2 regions of the Haloactinopolyspora sp. genome follow, and region 2 is predicted to be linked to the other one. Evidence: riboswitches for the same ligand, from Rfam matches in the RefSeq annotation. Region 2 holds a riboswitch; the other holds the start of a gene.
The links. A riboswitch is a leader RNA that binds a small molecule or an ion and turns the genes downstream of it on or off. The one in region 2 is predicted to bind cobalamin.
Positions count from the first base shown of each region.

Region 1 (6,493 bases), on a different contig from region 2:
AGATTCCGGTACCGAGGATGCCGGTGGTCATGAGTCGTGCTCCTTCGTGTGGTTCAGGCTGTGCGGGCTGATTCGGCGTCGTCATTGGCAGGCCTCGCACTGGACTCGCTCCTGCGGGTCGACGGGGCAGGCCTGGTCGTCGTCCGGGGCGAGAACGTCGATTCGACTCGTCGGCGCTGGGGCGGGAGCCGACGTGCGCGGTGCGATCGCCCGGGCGAAGCCGAAGCCGCGCCGCCGGTCGGTCGCCCGCGGTTCCGCAACGTTCGCCGAGCCGGGCACGTCCTGCGCCTTGTTCACCCGCACGGTGCTCTGCTCGGCGGTGTGGCGCGGCTTCATGTGCAGGTAGTAGGTGGTCTTGACGCCCTTCTGCCAGGCGTGAGCGTAGAGATCCATCATGTCGCCGACATCGCGCATCTCGAGGTACATGTTCCGGCTGATCGCCTGGTCGATCCACTTCTGCGCGCGGGCGGCGACCTCGATGAACGCGTGCGGCGAGATCTGGAACGACGTCGCGTAGATCGCCTGCAGGTCCGCCGGCACGGCCGGCACCGCCCGCACGTCACCTTGAGCGCGCAGCAGGTCCTCGCGGACGTGTTCCCACAGGCCGCGTTCCTTCAGGGCCGCGACCAGGTTGCGATTGACCTCGAGGAACTTCCCGGCGCTCGTGGCCCGGCTGAAGATCTGGGCGAACTGCGGGTCGAGCCCCGGCGTGGTGCCCGCGACGAGGCCGATCGAGGCGGTCGGTGCGATGGCCAGCAGCGTCGCGTTGCGCATGCCGCCGCGTACCTTGGCGCGCAGCGCGCTCCAGTCCAGTCGCTGTGTGCGCGAGACGGTGATCGGCACGCCCCGCTGCTGCTCGGCGACGTCGACGGTGTCGATCGGCACCATGCCCCGGCTCCAGCCGGAACCGGCGAAATTGGGGTAGACGCCTCGCTCGCGGGCCAGGTCGGCACTCTGATCGATGGCGTGGTAGCTGATGAACTCCATCACCTGGTCGATCAGGTCGTAGGAGTCTTCGCTGTCGTACGGCACGCCCAGCTGCTCGATCACGTCGGTGAACCCCATGACCCCGAGCCCGATGGCCCGGTTGAGCTCGTTCGACGTCTCCGACTCCGGCACCGACGACACGGTGATGTCCACGAGGTTGTCCAACTGCCGCACGGCCAGCCGGGTGGTCTGTGCCAGCCGCTCCCAGTCGATGGTGAGCCCGGTCGCGGTGGAGGTGAGGTGGCGCGACAGGTTCACCGACGCCAGATTGCACACCGCGATGTTGTCGCGGTCTTGCGGCAAGGTGATCTCGGTACACAAGTTGGACAGGTGGATCGTGCCGGTGTTGTCGTTCAGCGCTCGGTTGTTGATGGTGTCCTTCCAGGTCAGCCACGGATGCGACGTCGTCTGGAGGCTGATGAGGATGGATCGGAACTGCTCGCGGGCGCTGACCCTGGCGAACGTGCGGAGTTCACCGGCTTCGGCCGCGGCGGCGTATTCGGCGTAGCGGGCGCTGAAAGCCTGGCCGTACAACTCGGTCAGGTCGGCGGTTTCGAGCGGATCGAACAGGTACCAGTCGTCGTCGGCGGCGACGCGCTTCATGAACTCGTCGGAAATCCAGACGGCCGTGTTCGCCGTCCGGGTGCGGCGATAGGGATCACCGGCGTTCTGCCGCAGGTCCAAGAACTGCGGGAAGTCGAGATGCCAGTTCTCCATGTAGAAACACAAGGCCCCGAACTTCTTGCCACCGCGCGACACCGCACGCAGAGTCGAATCGATGGTGTGCATGAACGGGATGGGTCCGGTCGAGGCCGTGTTGTTCGACCGGATGGGTGAGCCCTCGGCCCGGAGCTTGGTCACCGACAGCCCGATGCCCCCCGTGCCCTTGGTCACCCACATGACATCGCGCACGCTCTTGGCGATGTGCTCGATGTCGTCCTCCATGTCCATCACGAAGCAGTTGGACAGTTGGGCGTACGCCGTCCCCGCGTTGACCAGGGTGGATCCAGCAGCCAGGTACTCCAGGCGCGACATCTTGTCGTAGTAGCCGATGGCGGCCGTCGTGGGATCGTCCTCGGTCAGCGACAGCCCCATCGCCACCCGCATCCAGAAGAACTGCGGAACCTCGAGTGGGCCCCCGTCGCGGTCGTCGATGACGTAGCGGTTCAACAGCGTGGCAGCGCCGATGTAGCGCAGCAGCCCGTCTCGAGCCGGATCGAGAGCGGCGCCGAGCCGGTTCAGGTCGAAGCAGGCCGACAACCGCTCGTCGAGGAGCCCGGTCGCGACTGCGCGCTCGATGACCTCCGGAAACCGCCGCCGGTGCAGCTCGGCCAGCTCGGCTGCCGTGTCGTAATCACCGAGTACCTGCTTGTAGACGGACTTGAGCAGCACTCGGGTGGCGACGGTGTCGAAGGCTGGATCGTCGCGGACGTTCTGCAGCGCGACCTGGATCACCGCTTCGTCGAGCTGCTGGCTCGTGATGCCGTCGAACAGCGTGATCTCGAGTTCGGACTGCAACTGGGCCGAGCGGGCCACCTGATCGTCCAGACCGGCGGTCGCGGACTCGATCGCCTGGGCGATCTTGTGGCCGTCGTAGGGCTCGGTGGATCCGTCTCGCTTGACGACGTGCATGCTCGTGACGCTCCTCGCAGTTCGGCTGGATCGTCCGGACCTGCGAGGGTTGACGCGTCGGAGCAGATGACGTCGACCACGCCACGGTGTTCCGCGGGGTGAGTTGGTTCGGCGTGATCATCCCCTGGCCCTCCCTCGAGGCCGCGGACTCCGGAGCCCGCTTCGGGCTCCGGTGCACTGGCAGGTCTTCGGACTCACGGGCCCGACGGCCATCCGGCGGATGGCTGTCACCTACTGACCGTCGCTTCCCAGATCGCCTCCGGCGATCCAGTGCGTGATGACGGCGGTCGCTCCCGTTCACCGCTGCGGGGCAGTCCCGGACTCACACCGGGTTCCCTCTTACCTCTGACCGATCTGGCTGACCGGGCAGAACCAGCTGCAGGACACACTCTATCTTGTAGTTACACAGATGCAACTCATCTATATGTTGTGTTTTGCCGGGTGCGCCGGCCCTGCCGCACGGCGGCCGCGACACCGCTGGCGCCACACTCCGCCGTCCAGCTGACGCCATTCCTGGGGAAGTTGGCTGGAAATCGCTGTCACGGCGACCGGTCGGGACCGCAGTATTGTCGTCGGCCGCAGCACCGATCCATGGAGACGCTCATGACATCGCCCTCGACCCGCCCCGCGCTCATCTGGGCTGCCCTGGTGACCGTGTACGTGGTGTGGGGTTCGACGTATCTGGGCATCCGGGTGGTCGTCGAGTCGGGCATACCGCCGCTGCTCGGCATGGGCGTGCGATTCCTGGCCGCCGGCGGGCTGCTGCTCGGCTACATCGTGGTGCGCCACGGGCGCAGCCGGGCGCGGGTGACCATGGCCGAGCTGCGCGGCGCGGCGGTGATGGGGCTCATGTTGCTCGTGTTCGGCAACGGCGTCGTCGCGATCGCCGAACAGACCGTGCCCAGCGGGTTGACGGCACTGATCATCGGTGCCGTCCCGTTGTGGTTCGTCCTGCTCCGTGCTGCCGGCGGAGAACGACCGAGAACCGCGACGTGGTGCGGCGTGCTCGTCGGACTCGGCGGGGTGGCGGCGGTCAGCCTGTCCCGTGGAGGCATCGAGGGCGTGCAGGCGTGGGGCGTGCTGCTGTTGATCGTCGCGTCGATGTCGTGGGCGCTGGGCTCGTACCTCTCACCGCGGCTCGGCCTGCCGCGCAACGCGATGGTCACCTCGGCGTACGAGATGCTCGCCGCGGGCGCCGTGATGACGATCGTCTCGTCGGCCACCGGTGCGGCCACCGACTTCGACGTCGCCGCCATCCCGATCCGTGGCTGGGTGGCGCTGGCCTATCTCGTGCTCATCGGGTCGCTGGCCGGCTACACCGCGTACAGCTACGCGCTGGCGCATGCACCGCTGTCACTGGTCGGCACGTACGCCTACGTCAACCCCGTCGTCGCGGTCCTGTTGGGCTGGGCGATTCTGGCCGAGAGCGTCACGGCAGCCGTCGTCGGTGGTGGCGCGCTCGTGATCGCCGGTGTGGCTCTGGTGGTCAGTGGCGAGCGACGTCCGGCCACGCCGTCGACCCGAGACCCCAAGCCGATTGAGAAAATGACGACGTGACCGGACGTTCTGGTGGTTCAACGCAGCGTCAACTGCCGGGGACACCCGGCAGTTGACCGCTGGTATTGATCAGCTCGACACGTGGATCTTTTCGCCCTGGTCGAGGGCCAGATCGTCGTCGAGATCGTTCACCACGCCGCCACTGGCCCGCGGCACCACCCGAACCACGCGCAGCGCATTCTCGTACGCGTCGAGGGCCTCATCGGTACGGCCGACGCTGCGGTGGAGCTCGGCGAGCTCGCGCCACGCCGCTGCGGCGTACCGGGTGATCCCCATGGATTCGAGTTCCTCAGCCGCCCTGGTGGCCTCGGCGATGGCGCCCTCGGTGTCGCCCTCGGCCCGCAGGATCCGGGCCCGAGTGAGCCTGGCGTCGGCCGCGTTGGCCCGCCGCCGCTCGCCGAGATCGCGCAGTGCGAGGTCGACGGCCTGACGTGCTTCGCTGACCCGGCCGAGGTGCAGCAACGCGTCGGCGCGCTTGGTGTTGAAGTTGGCGACGTCGACCTTGCCGCCGTACTGCTCGATGTTGTCGCGGGTGCGTTCGAGGATGTCGAGCGCCTCCTGCGCACGGGGCTCCGGCCCCTGCAACAGCAGCCAGGCGTGCGCCACCCGCAGCCGGGCGAGGTTGCGCAGGTCGTCGCCCTCGCCGAACATCGCCAGCGCGCGGTCGACCAGGTTCAGGGCCAGGGCGAGCTCACCACGGGCCTCGGCGACCAGCGAGGCGTTCCAGTACGCGGCACCCCGCGTGTGGGGTGCGCCGATCCGGTCCGCGGCCTCGACGAGCTCAGTGGAGAGCATCTTCGACCGCACGACGTCGCCGCGCTCGTAGTAGGCGCCGAGCACGGTGCACCCGAGCCGGATGTACTCGTCGGTGCCTTCGAGGCCGAGGTCCGCGGCCGAGCGCCGGGCTTCTTCGCCGACCTGGATCGCCATGTTGTAGTCGCCGGCTCGCGCGTAGCAGCGAGTGAGCAGAATGGCGACGTCGAGCCAGGACTGCACCTCGGGGTTCTGCCGCGCCTCGTCGGCGAGCTCGGTCAGCAGGTCGATGGCGCCTTCGATGTCACCGCTGCGCTCACGAGCCTGGGCACGGCCGAGCCGGGCCTGCCGGTCCTGCTCGTCGTTGAGCCCGGGATCACCCATCAGCGCCGTGAACTTCTCATAAGCCTCTTCGGCCCGGCCTTCGCGCAACGCCATCTCGGCGCGCCCGAGCTCGAGACGAGCCTTGGTGCGCACCGAGGCGTCCACCCCGTCGCGGAGGTACTCCACGTCGATGTTCAGCCGTTCGGCGATGTGCGCCAAAGCCGACGCCGCCGGCTGGCGGCGACCACTTTCGACAAGTGAAACGTAGCTGGGCGACAGCATGCCCTCGGCGATCTCCGCCTGGGACAGTCCGAGCTCCAACCGGCGGGCTCGGATACGCTGTCCGACGGGCGTCGGAGCCGGCGCCTCATCTACAGTTGCTGGCTGGTCTTGGGTCATGACAGTATTGGACTACAGTCAGTCACTTTTTGCTAGTCCAACTAAACCTCTTTTGGGGGTTCGATCAGCTATGAGGCGTGTCAAGCGAGTCACGGTTGGTGTGTTCGCCACGTTCGTGCTCTTCTTCGCCGTCGGCGCGCCGGTAGCCGCCGCGGACTCGACTTCGACGACAGGCATTGGCAATACCTGCTGCTGACGCGGCATACTTGAGCCGCACGGACGGCATCTGACGTCTCGCCCCCCGAACGTTGGATGCCGTCCGTGCTTTACCCCTGTGCCCGACCGGCAGCGACCGAGCTGCTCACCTCAACGGCATGGCTCAGTTCCGCGTGCCTGCCATCCATTTCGCCGCCAAGTCGAGCAGGCGGTCATTGGCTTCGCGCTCAGCCACCGTCACCCGGCACCCTTCGCCGGCGAAGGGCCTGACGACCAGTCCGTTGGCCTCACAGAATGACGCGAACTCCATGGTGTCGGGCCCCAGCGCGAGCCACACGAAGTTCGCCTCGGTCGACGGCACGTCCCAGCCTTGCGCCAGCAGGCCCTCGCGCACCCGGGTGCGCTCGGCCACGAGGGCGTCGACGCGCTCGAGCAGTTCGCCTTCCCGCGCCAGCGACGCGATGGCGGCACGCTGGGCGATTCCCGAGACGCCGAACGGCACCGCCGTCTTGCGCAGGGCGTCGGCGACCCGGTCGTGCGCGACCGCGAACCCCACGCGGAGCCCGGCCAGCCCGTACGCCTTGGAGAAGGTGCGCAGCACGCACACGTTCGGCCAGTCCCGGTACAGATCGAGCCCGTCGGCGGCTTCGGAGTCGCGCACGAACTCGCGATAGGCCTCATCCAC
Region 1 is NZ_DAHVSH010000028.1:23-6,515, forward strand. It holds gene M6444_RS04115 (ribonucleoside-diphosphate reductase subunit alpha) at 82-2,619, opposite strand; cobalamin riboswitch at 2,781-3,011, opposite strand; gene M6444_RS04120 (EamA family transporter) at 3,223-4,176, shown strand; gene M6444_RS04125 (helix-turn-helix transcriptional regulator) at 4,246-5,652, opposite strand; gene M6444_RS04130 (pyridoxal phosphate-dependent aminotransferase) at 5,972-6,493, opposite strand, start outside.
Region 1: linked by a shared signal. The riboswitch ahead of M6444_RS04115 (ribonucleoside-diphosphate reductase subunit alpha) and the one ahead of metE (5-methyltetrahydropteroyltriglutamate--homocysteine S-methyltransferase) in region 2 are both predicted to bind cobalamin.

Region 2 (10,252 bases):
CCATCGCGTCGAGGCCGCGTTGAAGAGCACGTCCAGCCTGACCCTGGCGCCGTCGCTGGTGGATGCCAAGGCGCACCTCGCGCGGCTGATCCGGCCCGGGTTCGTCACCGCGACGGGCCGGCGCCGCCTGCCTGACCTGGTTCGCTACCTGCGCGGCATCGAGCGCCGGCTCGAGAAGCTGCCGACCAGCCCGCAGCGCGACCGGGCGAACGCAGCGGTCATCGAACGAGTGACCGCCGCGTACGAAGACTCGATCAACGCGCTGCCGCGCGGGCAGGAGCCGAGCGCGGAGCACCTCGCGATCCGCTGGTCGATCGAGGAGCTCCGAATCAGCCTGTTCGCGCAGGAGCTGGGGACTGCGCATTCGGTCTCGGAGAAGCGCATCATGCGCGCCATCGACGCCGTCACCACATCGTGATCACCTAGCGTGGGGGCCGACGATCCATCCCCAGCCACGACCCAGCAACCGTCCCCATGGAGCCAGCGAATGCCGGACACCCACGCGCCCGACCTCGTTCACTTCCGGTCCGCGGACATCAGTCTGATCATCGAACGCCGCGGCGACGCGCTGCCCCGGATCCTGCATTGGGGGCCGGACCTGGGTGAACTCACCGACGACGACCTCAGCGCCTACGCTTTGGCCCAGATCCCGCAGCGGGTGACCAACTCCCTCGACACATTCACCCCGGTCGCAGTGTTGCCCGAGCATGCTCACGGCTGGATGGGGACACCGGGGCTCAGCGGGCACCGCGACGGCACGGCGTTCTCGGCGCTGTTCCAGGTCACGTCCAGTACTGTCGACGCCGACCACGGCCATCGCCTCGTCGTCGCCGCGACCGATGACGCCGCGCAACTCGACCTGGACCTGCGAATCGAGCTCACCCCGGCCGGTCTGCTCCGCCAGCGGGCCACCGTCCGCAACACCGGCTCCGGCACCTACACCCTCGACGGCCTCGTCCTCGCGTTCCCGGTACCGGCGCGGGCCACCGAACTGCTCGACCTGACCGGGCGCCACCTGCGAGAACGCAGTCCGCAGCGCGCACCGTTCACCGTCGGCACGCACGTGCGTGAAAACCGCCGGGGACGGACCGCGCTCGACGCGTCGTTGCTGATGATGGCCGGCACCGCCGGATTCGGCCATCGCAGCGGCGACGTGTGGGGCGTCCATGCGGCCTGGAGCGGCAACCACCGCATGCTCGCCGAACGTATGCCCAACGGTGAATGCGTCCTGAGCGCCGGCGAGTTATTGCTCCCGGGTGAGGTCCGGCTCGCCACCGGCCAGGAGTACACCACGCCCTGGATCTACGGCGCCTACGGCGACGGGCTCGACGAGCTGTCCCGCCGCTTCCACACCCACCTGCGCTCTCGGCCCCACCATCCCACGTCGGCCCGGCCAGTGACCTTGAACACCTGGGAGGCGGTGTACTTCGATCACGACGTTCCCACGCTGAAGCGCCTGGCCGAGCTGGGCGCCGAGGTCGGGGTGGAGCGGTTCGTGCTCGACGACGGCTGGTTCAGGCATCGTCGGAACGACACCGCCGGGCTCGGCGACTGGTACGTCGACGAGGCCGTGTGGCCCGACAGCCTGCACCCGCTGGTCGATCACGTCACGAAGCTCGGTATGGAGTTCGGCCTCTGGGTGGAGCCGGAGATGATCAACCCGGACTCCGATCTCGCCCGCGCGCATCCGGACTGGATCATGCGGGCCGGCGATCGGCTGCCGCCGGAGTTCCGGCAGCAGCAGGTCCTCGATCTCGGCAATGAGGCCGCCTACGCATACATCCTGGAGCGCCTGGACGCACTGCTGTCGGAGTACCGCATCGGTTACCTGAAGTGGGACCACAACCGCGACCTCGTCGAAGCCGGCCATGCTCCGGGCGGGGCGGTCGCCGTGGCCGGCGTTCATCGCCAGACCGCCGCGGTGTACCGGTTGTTGGACGAGTTGCGAGCCCGCCATCCCGGCGTCGAGATCGAGTCGTGCTCGTCCGGCGGTGGCCGAGTCGACCTCGGGATTCTCGAGCGGACCGAGCGCATCTGGACCTCCGATTGCAACGACGCGGTGGAGCGCCAGCAGATCCAGCGTTGGACGAACCTGCTCGTGCCGCTGGAGATGATGGGCGCCCACGTCGGTCCGAGCACGTCGCACAGCACCGGCCGGCATCATGGCGTGGGCTTCCGGGCCGGCACCGCGCTGTTCGGCCACCTGGGCATCGAGTGGGACCTCACCGCCGCCACCGAGGACGAGCTGGCCGAGCTGACGGCGTGGGTCGAGCTGTACAAGCGGATCAGACCCCTGCTGCACACCGGCGACGTCGTCCACGCCGATCACCCGGACCCCGCGCTCAACGTGCACGGCGTGGTGGCGCCCGACCGCTCGCAGGCGGTGTTCGCGATCGTGCAGACCGCGACCAGCCTGCACGCTCCGGTCGGCCCGGTTCAACTGCCAGGGCTCGATCCGCACGCGCGGTACCGCCTGACCCCGCTGCCCCCAGGCGACGTCGTCGCCGGCCACACGCGATCGTCGTTGCCATGGTGGGCGGACGGCGTGATCCTGCCCGGCCGGATGCTCGCCGAGAACGGCGTGCAAGCACCGACTCTGCACCCGGAGCGGCTGGTCCTCGTCCAGGCGCAACGCCTCGCGTAACCAAGGAGTCTCTAATTTTGAGACGAATTCGTCCACAGACTGGGACAACAGTCGATTAAAGCCCGGCCATGTGCCTATGATCGCGACGACTGGTGGTTCTGCTCGGCGGTGAAAGCCGCCGAGCGACGCAAGAGGGAACCCGGTGCGAGTCCGGGGCTGCCCCCGCAGCGGTCAACGAGAACGAAAGCCGCCATCGCACTGGGCCGGCCGGGCCTGGGAAGCGGCGGCGAGTAGGCGTGCACGAGCCCGCGCTCGGGTACGTGCTCGTGAGCCCGAAGACCTGCCGCCGGTGGCGCGTGCCGTCGGCGCGCGCCGGGCCGTCCGCGGCCCCACCACCTGCGCTCGCGAGGAGAGAGCCACGTGACACCTGTTTCCGCATCCATCGGCGCCACCGTCCTGGGGTACCCGCGCATCGGCCCGCAGCGCGAACTCAAACGCGCGCTGGAAGACCACTGGGCCGGTCGTATTACCCAGGACGAGCTACACCGCGTCGCCGCCGACCTGCGTGCGCGCACCTGGCGCCGGTTGCTCGATCTCGGCCTGGACAGCGTGCCGTCCAACACGTTCTCGCTCTACGACCAAACACTCGACGCGGCGGCGCTGGTCGGCGCCGTGCCGGAGCGATTCGCCACGCTCGGTCTCGACGAGACCGCCACCTACTTCGCGATGGCCAGAGGCGCGACAGCGGTCGCACCGCTGGAGATGACGAAGTGGTTCGACACCAACTACCACTACCTGGTGCCCGAGATCGGCCCGCAGACCACGTTCCGGCTGGCCGGAGACAAGCCGATCGCGGAGTACCGGGAAGCCCGTGACCAGGGCATCGACACCCGCCCGGTCCTCCTGGGACCGGCGACGCTCCTGCTGCTGTCCAAGCCGTCCGACGACGCGCCGGCCGGTTTCCGGCCCATCGACCGGCTCGACGAACTCGTCGAGATCTACGTCGACCTACTCGGCGCGCTCGCCGAAGCAGGGGCGAGCTGGGTTCAGCTGGACGAGCCGGCCTACGTCGGTGATCGCTCGGCGGACGAGATCGCCGCGCTGCGCCGAGCCTACGACCGCCTGGGCGGGCTGACGAACCGGCCGAAGATCTTCGTCGCCTCGTACTTCGGTGATCTCGGTCCGGCCCTGCCGGCCCTGGCCAGCGCTCCGGTCGAAGCGCTCGGCGTCGACCTCGTCGCAGGCTCAGGCGCGACGTCTCTTGTCGACGTGGCCGGGCTGAGCGAGAAAACCCTGGTCGCCGGCGTCGTCGACGGTCGCAACATCTGGCGCAGCGACCTCGATGCCGCGCTCGCCCAGCTGGAACAGGTGCGCGCGGTGGCCGACGACGTCGCCGTCAGCACGTCGTGCTCGCTACTGCACGTCCCCTACGACGTCGACGGCGAGACCAAGCTCGACCGCCGGCTGAAGTCGTGGCTGGCTTTCGCCGAGCAGAAGGTGGCCGAGGTCGCCACGCTCGCGCGCGGCCTGCGTGAAGGCCGCGGCTCCATCACCGCGGCGCTGGAGTCCACCCGGGCCGCGCTCGCCGACCGTGCCGCGGCACCTGGCGTCGTCGACGAGCGGGTCCGCACCCGGCTCGGTCGCGTCACCAGTGCCGAGCTGCAGCGCGGCGACTACGCGACGCGCCGCGAGAGCCAGCAGGCCGTGCTCGGCCTGCCGCCGCTACCGACCACGACCATCGGCTCGTTCCCGCAGACCAGCGACATCCGGGCAGCGCGAGCAGCGTTCACCAACGGCCGCATCGACGAAGACGAGTACACCGCCCGCATGCGGGCAGAGATCGAACGCGTCATCCGGCTCCAGGAGCGTCTCGGGCTCGACGTGCTGGTCCACGGGGAACCCGAGCGCAACGACATGGTCCAGTACTTCGCCGAGCACTTCGACGGCTTCGCCGTCACCACGAACGGCTGGGTGCAGTCGTACGGCTCGCGCTGCGTGCGCCCGCCGATCCTGTTCGGCGACGTGTCGCGCCCGGCCCCGGTCACGGTGGACTGGGCCACCTACGCCCAGTCGCTCACCGACCGTCCGGTCAAGGGCATGCTCACCGGCCCGGTCACCATCCTCGCGTGGTCGTTCGTCCGCGACGATCAGCCGCTGGGCGACACCGCGCGGCAGGTCGCGCTGGCCATTCGCGACGAGACGGTGGATCTGGAGCAGGCCGGCATCCGGATCATCCAGGTCGACGAGCCGGCCCTGCGCGAGCTGTTGCCGCTGCGCTCGGCCGACCACGACGCGTACTTGACGTGGTCGGTCGACGCCTTCCGGTTGGCCACCTCCGGCGTCGCCGACTCCACGCAGATCCACACCCACCTGTGCTACTCGGAGTTCGGTGACGTCGTCGCGGCGATCGACGGCCTGGGCGCCGATGTGACGAGCATCGAAGCAGCGCGCTCACGGATGGAGATCCTGCCGGACGTGGCCGCCTCCGGCTTCGCGCGCGGCATCGGCCCGGGCGTGTACGACATCCACTCGCCTCGAGTGCCCGACACCGACGAGATCGAGGTGCTGCTCAAGGCAGCACTGGAGGCCGTGCCCGCCGACCGGCTGTGGGCCAATCCCGACTGCGGGCTGAAGACGCGCAGCTACGAGCAGGTGGAACCGGCGCTGACGGCGATGGTGGCCGCAGTGCACCGGGTACGTCCCTGAACCGTCAGGCCAGCTGATCCAGCGCGGCCAGGTCGGCCGGCGTGGGGCGCCAGGCCAGCGCCCCGACGTTCGCCTCGACCTGCGCCGCGCTGGTCACGCCGGCGATGACCGAGGCCACCCCCGGCTGCGCCGCGAGCCCGGCGATCGCCACGTCGAGAAGACCGACCCCGCGTTCGGCGGCGTATCGTTCCAGCGCCTCGATCCGGTCGAAGTCGGCGTCGCGGAGCCGGGCGGCCTGACGGGGCTCGGCGAGCCGCGTGCCGGCCGGCGCCGGCTCGTCACGCCGGTACTTGCCGGTGAGCAGGCCGTACTCCAACGGGTAGTACGGCAGCAGCCCGACACCGGCCCGTGCGGCGGCCGGCATCAGCTCGGCCTCGGCCGATCGGTCGTACAGGGAGTACTTGTTCTGTGCACTGATGAACCGCTCGTAGCCGCTGCTGCGAGCCGTCCAGTCGGCGTCGACGACCTGCCAGGCCGCGAAGTTCGACGACCCCACGTACCGGACCTTGCCCTCGGCGACGAGCTCGCTGAGGGCGGCCAGCGTCTCCTCGATCGGCGTGTTGGGGTCCGGCGTGTGCATCTGGTACAGGTCGATCCAATCGGTGCCGAGGCGACGCAGACTGGCTTCCACGGCCTTGCGGATGTAGCGCCGCGACCCTCGCACGCCCCAGTCGGGGCCGTTGGCGCCGTGGGTGTCCATGCCGAACTTCGTGGCGACGATGACGTCCTCGCGGCGCTGGCCCAGCGCCGCACCCAACAGCGTCTCGCTCTCGCCGAAACCGTAGGTGTCGGCGGTGTCGAAGAGCGTGACTCCGAGATCGACCGCGCGGTGGACCAGCTCGGTGGTGGTCTCGGCGTCGATGCGCCAACCGAAGGCGTTGCAGCCGATGCCGACCGCCGACACCGTCAAACCGGAGTCGCCGAGCTGGCGATAGGTCATGTCGGTCACGATCGTCGAGCCTATCCGGCCAGGCGTTCCGGCGCGTCGACCGTTTGATGCGTCATGGACGTGTGAAAACATGACGGAGATCGGATCGTCCACCCGGAGAAATGGTCTTGCAATCCGCTCTGCGTGACTTCGCCACCTTGCTCGCGCGCATCGGCATCGGCGCCGTCTTCATCGCTCACGGTTGGCAGAAGCTGGCGACGCTCGGCATCGACGCCGTCGCCGCCGGATTCGAGCAAGCCGACGTCCCCCTCCCCACGCTCGCGGCGTGGTGCGCCGCGCTGGTCGAACTGGTCGGCGGCGGGGCGCTGGTGCTCGGTGTGCTGACCCAGCTGGTCGGGGTGCTGCTGGCGCTGGACATGCTCGGCGCCTACTTCTTCGTGCACGCCGGCAACGGCCTGTTCGTCGATCAGGGCGGCGCGGAGCTGGTTCTCGCGCTCGGTGTGTCCAGCCTGCTGATCGCGGCGATCGGGGCGGGACGGGTCAGCGCCGACCACGCGATCGCGCAGGGCTTGATGCAGGGACGGCCGCGGGGTAGGTCCGGTACGCGTCGGTCCTGACGCGGCGCCGGGTCTCAGCTGCGGGTGCTGGGTCGCGGCTGCAGTCACGCCACCATGCGTTCTGCAGCATCACCAGGCGTGCATGGGTGGTGGGGCAGGGATTCGCCTAGTGAACATGATCATTCACACCGGTGGTGCTTTCGCGGACCCGGAGGGTGAACGGGACCTCGATGCGTTCGGCCTTCGCGTCGCGGTCGGCGAGCCTACGCACGATGAGCCGCACCGCCTGTTCGGCGAGGAACGGAACGTCGGGCGCCACCGTGGTCAGCGACGGCGAGGAGTAGCGTCCGTCCTCGATGTCGTCGAATCCGGCCACCGCGATGTCGTCAGGAACCCGGTAACCACGCTCACGCAGCACGCGCAACGCGCCGAGCGCCATGAGGTCGTTGAAGCAGAACACGGCGTCCAACGGGCGGCCGCTGTCGAGGAGATCCGACATCGCCTGCGCGCCGCTGGCGCGGTGGTAGCGCAGCTGCGACACGATGATCGAGGGATCGACGTCGATGCCTGCGGCGTCGAGCGCGGCTCGGTAGCCCCGGGCGCGCAGGCCACCGGTCCCGGCTCCCCGCTCGACGCCGACGGCGGCGATGTGCCGCCGCCCCAGGCCGATCAGATGCTCGGTGACCTCGCGGGCGGCGGCGACGTTGTCGATGGCGATGTGGTCGTGCCCGACCGGGTGTCCTCGTTCGCCGAGCAGGACCAACGGCGTGTCGGGTTCTCGCCGCGCTGCGACGTCGCGGGCCGGCGTGGCCATGGGGCTGAAGATGACGCCGTCGATCAGATGCGAGCCGAGGCGGTCGAGCACGATCTGCTCACGTTCGGGCTCGCCGAAGGTCTCCTCGATCAGGACGACCATTCCCTGCTCCTTGGCCACCGCGCCGATCGCCGAGGCGAGCGAGGCGAAGTAGGGCGAGGTGAGCTCGGGCAGAGCGATCGTGAGGAAGCCCGACCTGCCGTGCCGAAGGCTACGCGCGGTCAGGTTCGGCCGGTACCGCAGCTCCTCGATCGCCTTGAGCACCTTGGCGCGAGTCTTCTCGGTGACGTTGGGATGGTTGTTGATGACGTTGGAGACCGTCTTGAACGACACGCCGGCGCGGTCGGCGACGTCCTTCAACCGAGCTCCCACGCTGCACCCCCTCACGTCGGTGTCCTCAGTGACTCTGCCAGTCACGCCCGGCTCGTTGCAGGCCCATTTTCGCCTTCGCCGGGCCAGTGGCCGGTTGCGGCACGCTGAGAAACGAAACGGCAACGAAGCTTCCACTCCTAGGTTATCCGTTGTAAAACTAGTCGCACGGTTATCCGTTGTAAGGACTTCGACCACAGGATTTCTGGATAAGGGCCAGGTGCAGCGTGTACGACGTCAAGGTCGAGCTGGATCCCGCGTTCGCGGTCGGTCAGGTGGGCGAACGCCTGTTCGGCACGTTCGTCGAGCACATGGGCCGATGCGTGTACGGCGGCATCTTCGAACCCGACCACCCCACCGCCGACGAGCACGGATTCCGCCGCGACGTGGCCGAGCTGGTCCGCGAGCTCGGTGTCACCACGGTGCGCTACCCCGGCGGCAACTTCGTGTCCGGGTACCGGTGGGAGGACGGCGTCGGCCCGCTCGACGAGCGTCCGCGCCGCCTCGACCTGGCTTGGCGCGCGATCGAACCCAACACCGTCGGCGTCGACGAGTTCTGCCGATGGGCCCGCGAGCTCGACATCGACCCGATCATGGCGGTCAACCTCGGGACGCGAGGCGTCAGCGCCGCCGTCGACCTGCTCCAGTACTGCAACTTCGGTGCCGGGACCACGACGCTGGCCGACCGCCGGGTCGCGCACGGGCACAAGGATCCGCACGCCATCGGCACGTGGTGTCTCGGCAACGAGATGGACGGCCCCTGGCAGATGGGCCACAAGACCGCCGACGAGTACGGCCGGCTCGCCGCCGAGACCGCTCGCGCGATGCGCCGCGCCGACCCGGACATCGAGCTCGTCGTGTGCGGCAGCTCGAACTCCGACATGCCGACGTTCGGCACCTGGGAACGCGTCGTGCTCGAGCACACCTACGACCTGGTCGATCACATCTCGCTGCACAACTACTACGAACCCGTCGACGGCGACATCGACAGCTTCCTGACCTCATCGGAAAGCATGCGCCGCTCGATCGGCGCGATCGCGTCCACGGCCGACCACGTGGCCGCGGCCACCCGCAGCCGTAAGCAGCTGACCATCTCCTTCGACGAGTGGAACGTCTGGTATCAGTCCCGATTCCCCGGCGAGCTGGGCCTCGAGGTGCGCGACGGCGGAGCACTGATCGAAGACACCTACAGCGTCACCGACGCCGTCGTCGTCGGTGACCTGCTGATGGCGCTGCTCGACAACTGCGACCGCGTCGCCATCGCCTGCCAGGCCCAACTGGTCAACGTCATCGCGCCGATCCGGACCGAGCCCGGCGGCCCCGCCTGGCGGCAGAGCATCTTCCACCCGTTCGCGCTGACCGCGCGGCACGCCGGCGGGACCGTACTGCGCAGCGCGCTACGCACCCCGATGCTGTCCACCAGTGCCCACGGCGACGTCCCCGCCACCCGGGTCACCGCCGTGCACCACCCCGACCGCGGCGAGCTCGTCATCCTCGCAGCGAACCGCGACCGGATGAACCCGGCCCGCCTGAGCGTCGGGTTGCGGGGATTCGACCCCCGCGGGGCCGGCTCGATCACCCTCACCGAGCACCTGTCGATCAGCGATGACGACCCGAACGCCACCAACTCCGCCGAGCAACCCGACCGCGTCGTCCCGCGGCCGGCCTCGGGCACGACCGTCGCCGACCATGAGCTGAGCGCCACCCTGCCGCCCCAGTCCTGGCACGTCATCCGACTCAGCTACGCGCCCGGCGCGTGAACCGGAACCCACCCTGCGAAGGAGCAGCCATGAACGCGACCCATCCCCCGTTGAACACCCTGTCTCGCAGACGATTTCTCACCGCCACCGGCATGATCGGCGCTGGCGCCGTCCTGAGTGCCTGCGGGGGCGGCTCGAACGCGCCGGGAGCGCAGCCGGAATCCGGTGGCGGCGGCGCCAGCGGTTACGACGGGCCCGACGTCGAGCTGGCGTTCTGGAACGGCTTCACCGGCGGCGACGGGCCGGTCATGCAGAAACTCGTCGACACGTTCAACGCCGAGCATCCGAACATCACCGTGAAGATGACGGTGATGGAGTGGGCGGACTACTACGCCAAGATCCCCTCGGCCGTCTCGTCGGGCAACGGGCCGGACGTCGGCATCATGCACCTCGACTCCGTCCCGACCAACGCCGCCCGCAACGTCATCGTCCCGCTCGACGACGTCGCCGATGCGCTCGGGCTGCAGAAATCCGATTTCGCCGAGATCGTGTGGGACGCCGGCGTGTACGAGGGGCAGCGGTTCGGCATCCCGCTCGACGTGCACCCGCTGGGGTTCTTCTACAACAAGACCG
Region 2 is NZ_DAHVSH010000166.1:42,778-53,029, reverse strand. It holds gene hrpA (ATP-dependent RNA helicase HrpA) at 1-418, shown strand, start outside; gene M6444_RS17900 (alpha-galactosidase) at 488-2,644, shown strand; cobalamin riboswitch at 2,721-2,947, shown strand; gene metE (5-methyltetrahydropteroyltriglutamate--homocysteine S-methyltransferase) at 3,005-5,290, shown strand; gene M6444_RS17890 (aldo/keto reductase) at 5,295-6,230, opposite strand; gene M6444_RS17885 (DoxX family protein) at 6,341-6,796, shown strand; gene M6444_RS17880 (LacI family DNA-binding transcriptional regulator) at 6,903-7,922, opposite strand; gene M6444_RS17875 (alpha-N-arabinofuranosidase) at 8,147-9,679, shown strand; gene M6444_RS17870 (ABC transporter substrate-binding protein) at 9,709-10,252, shown strand, end outside.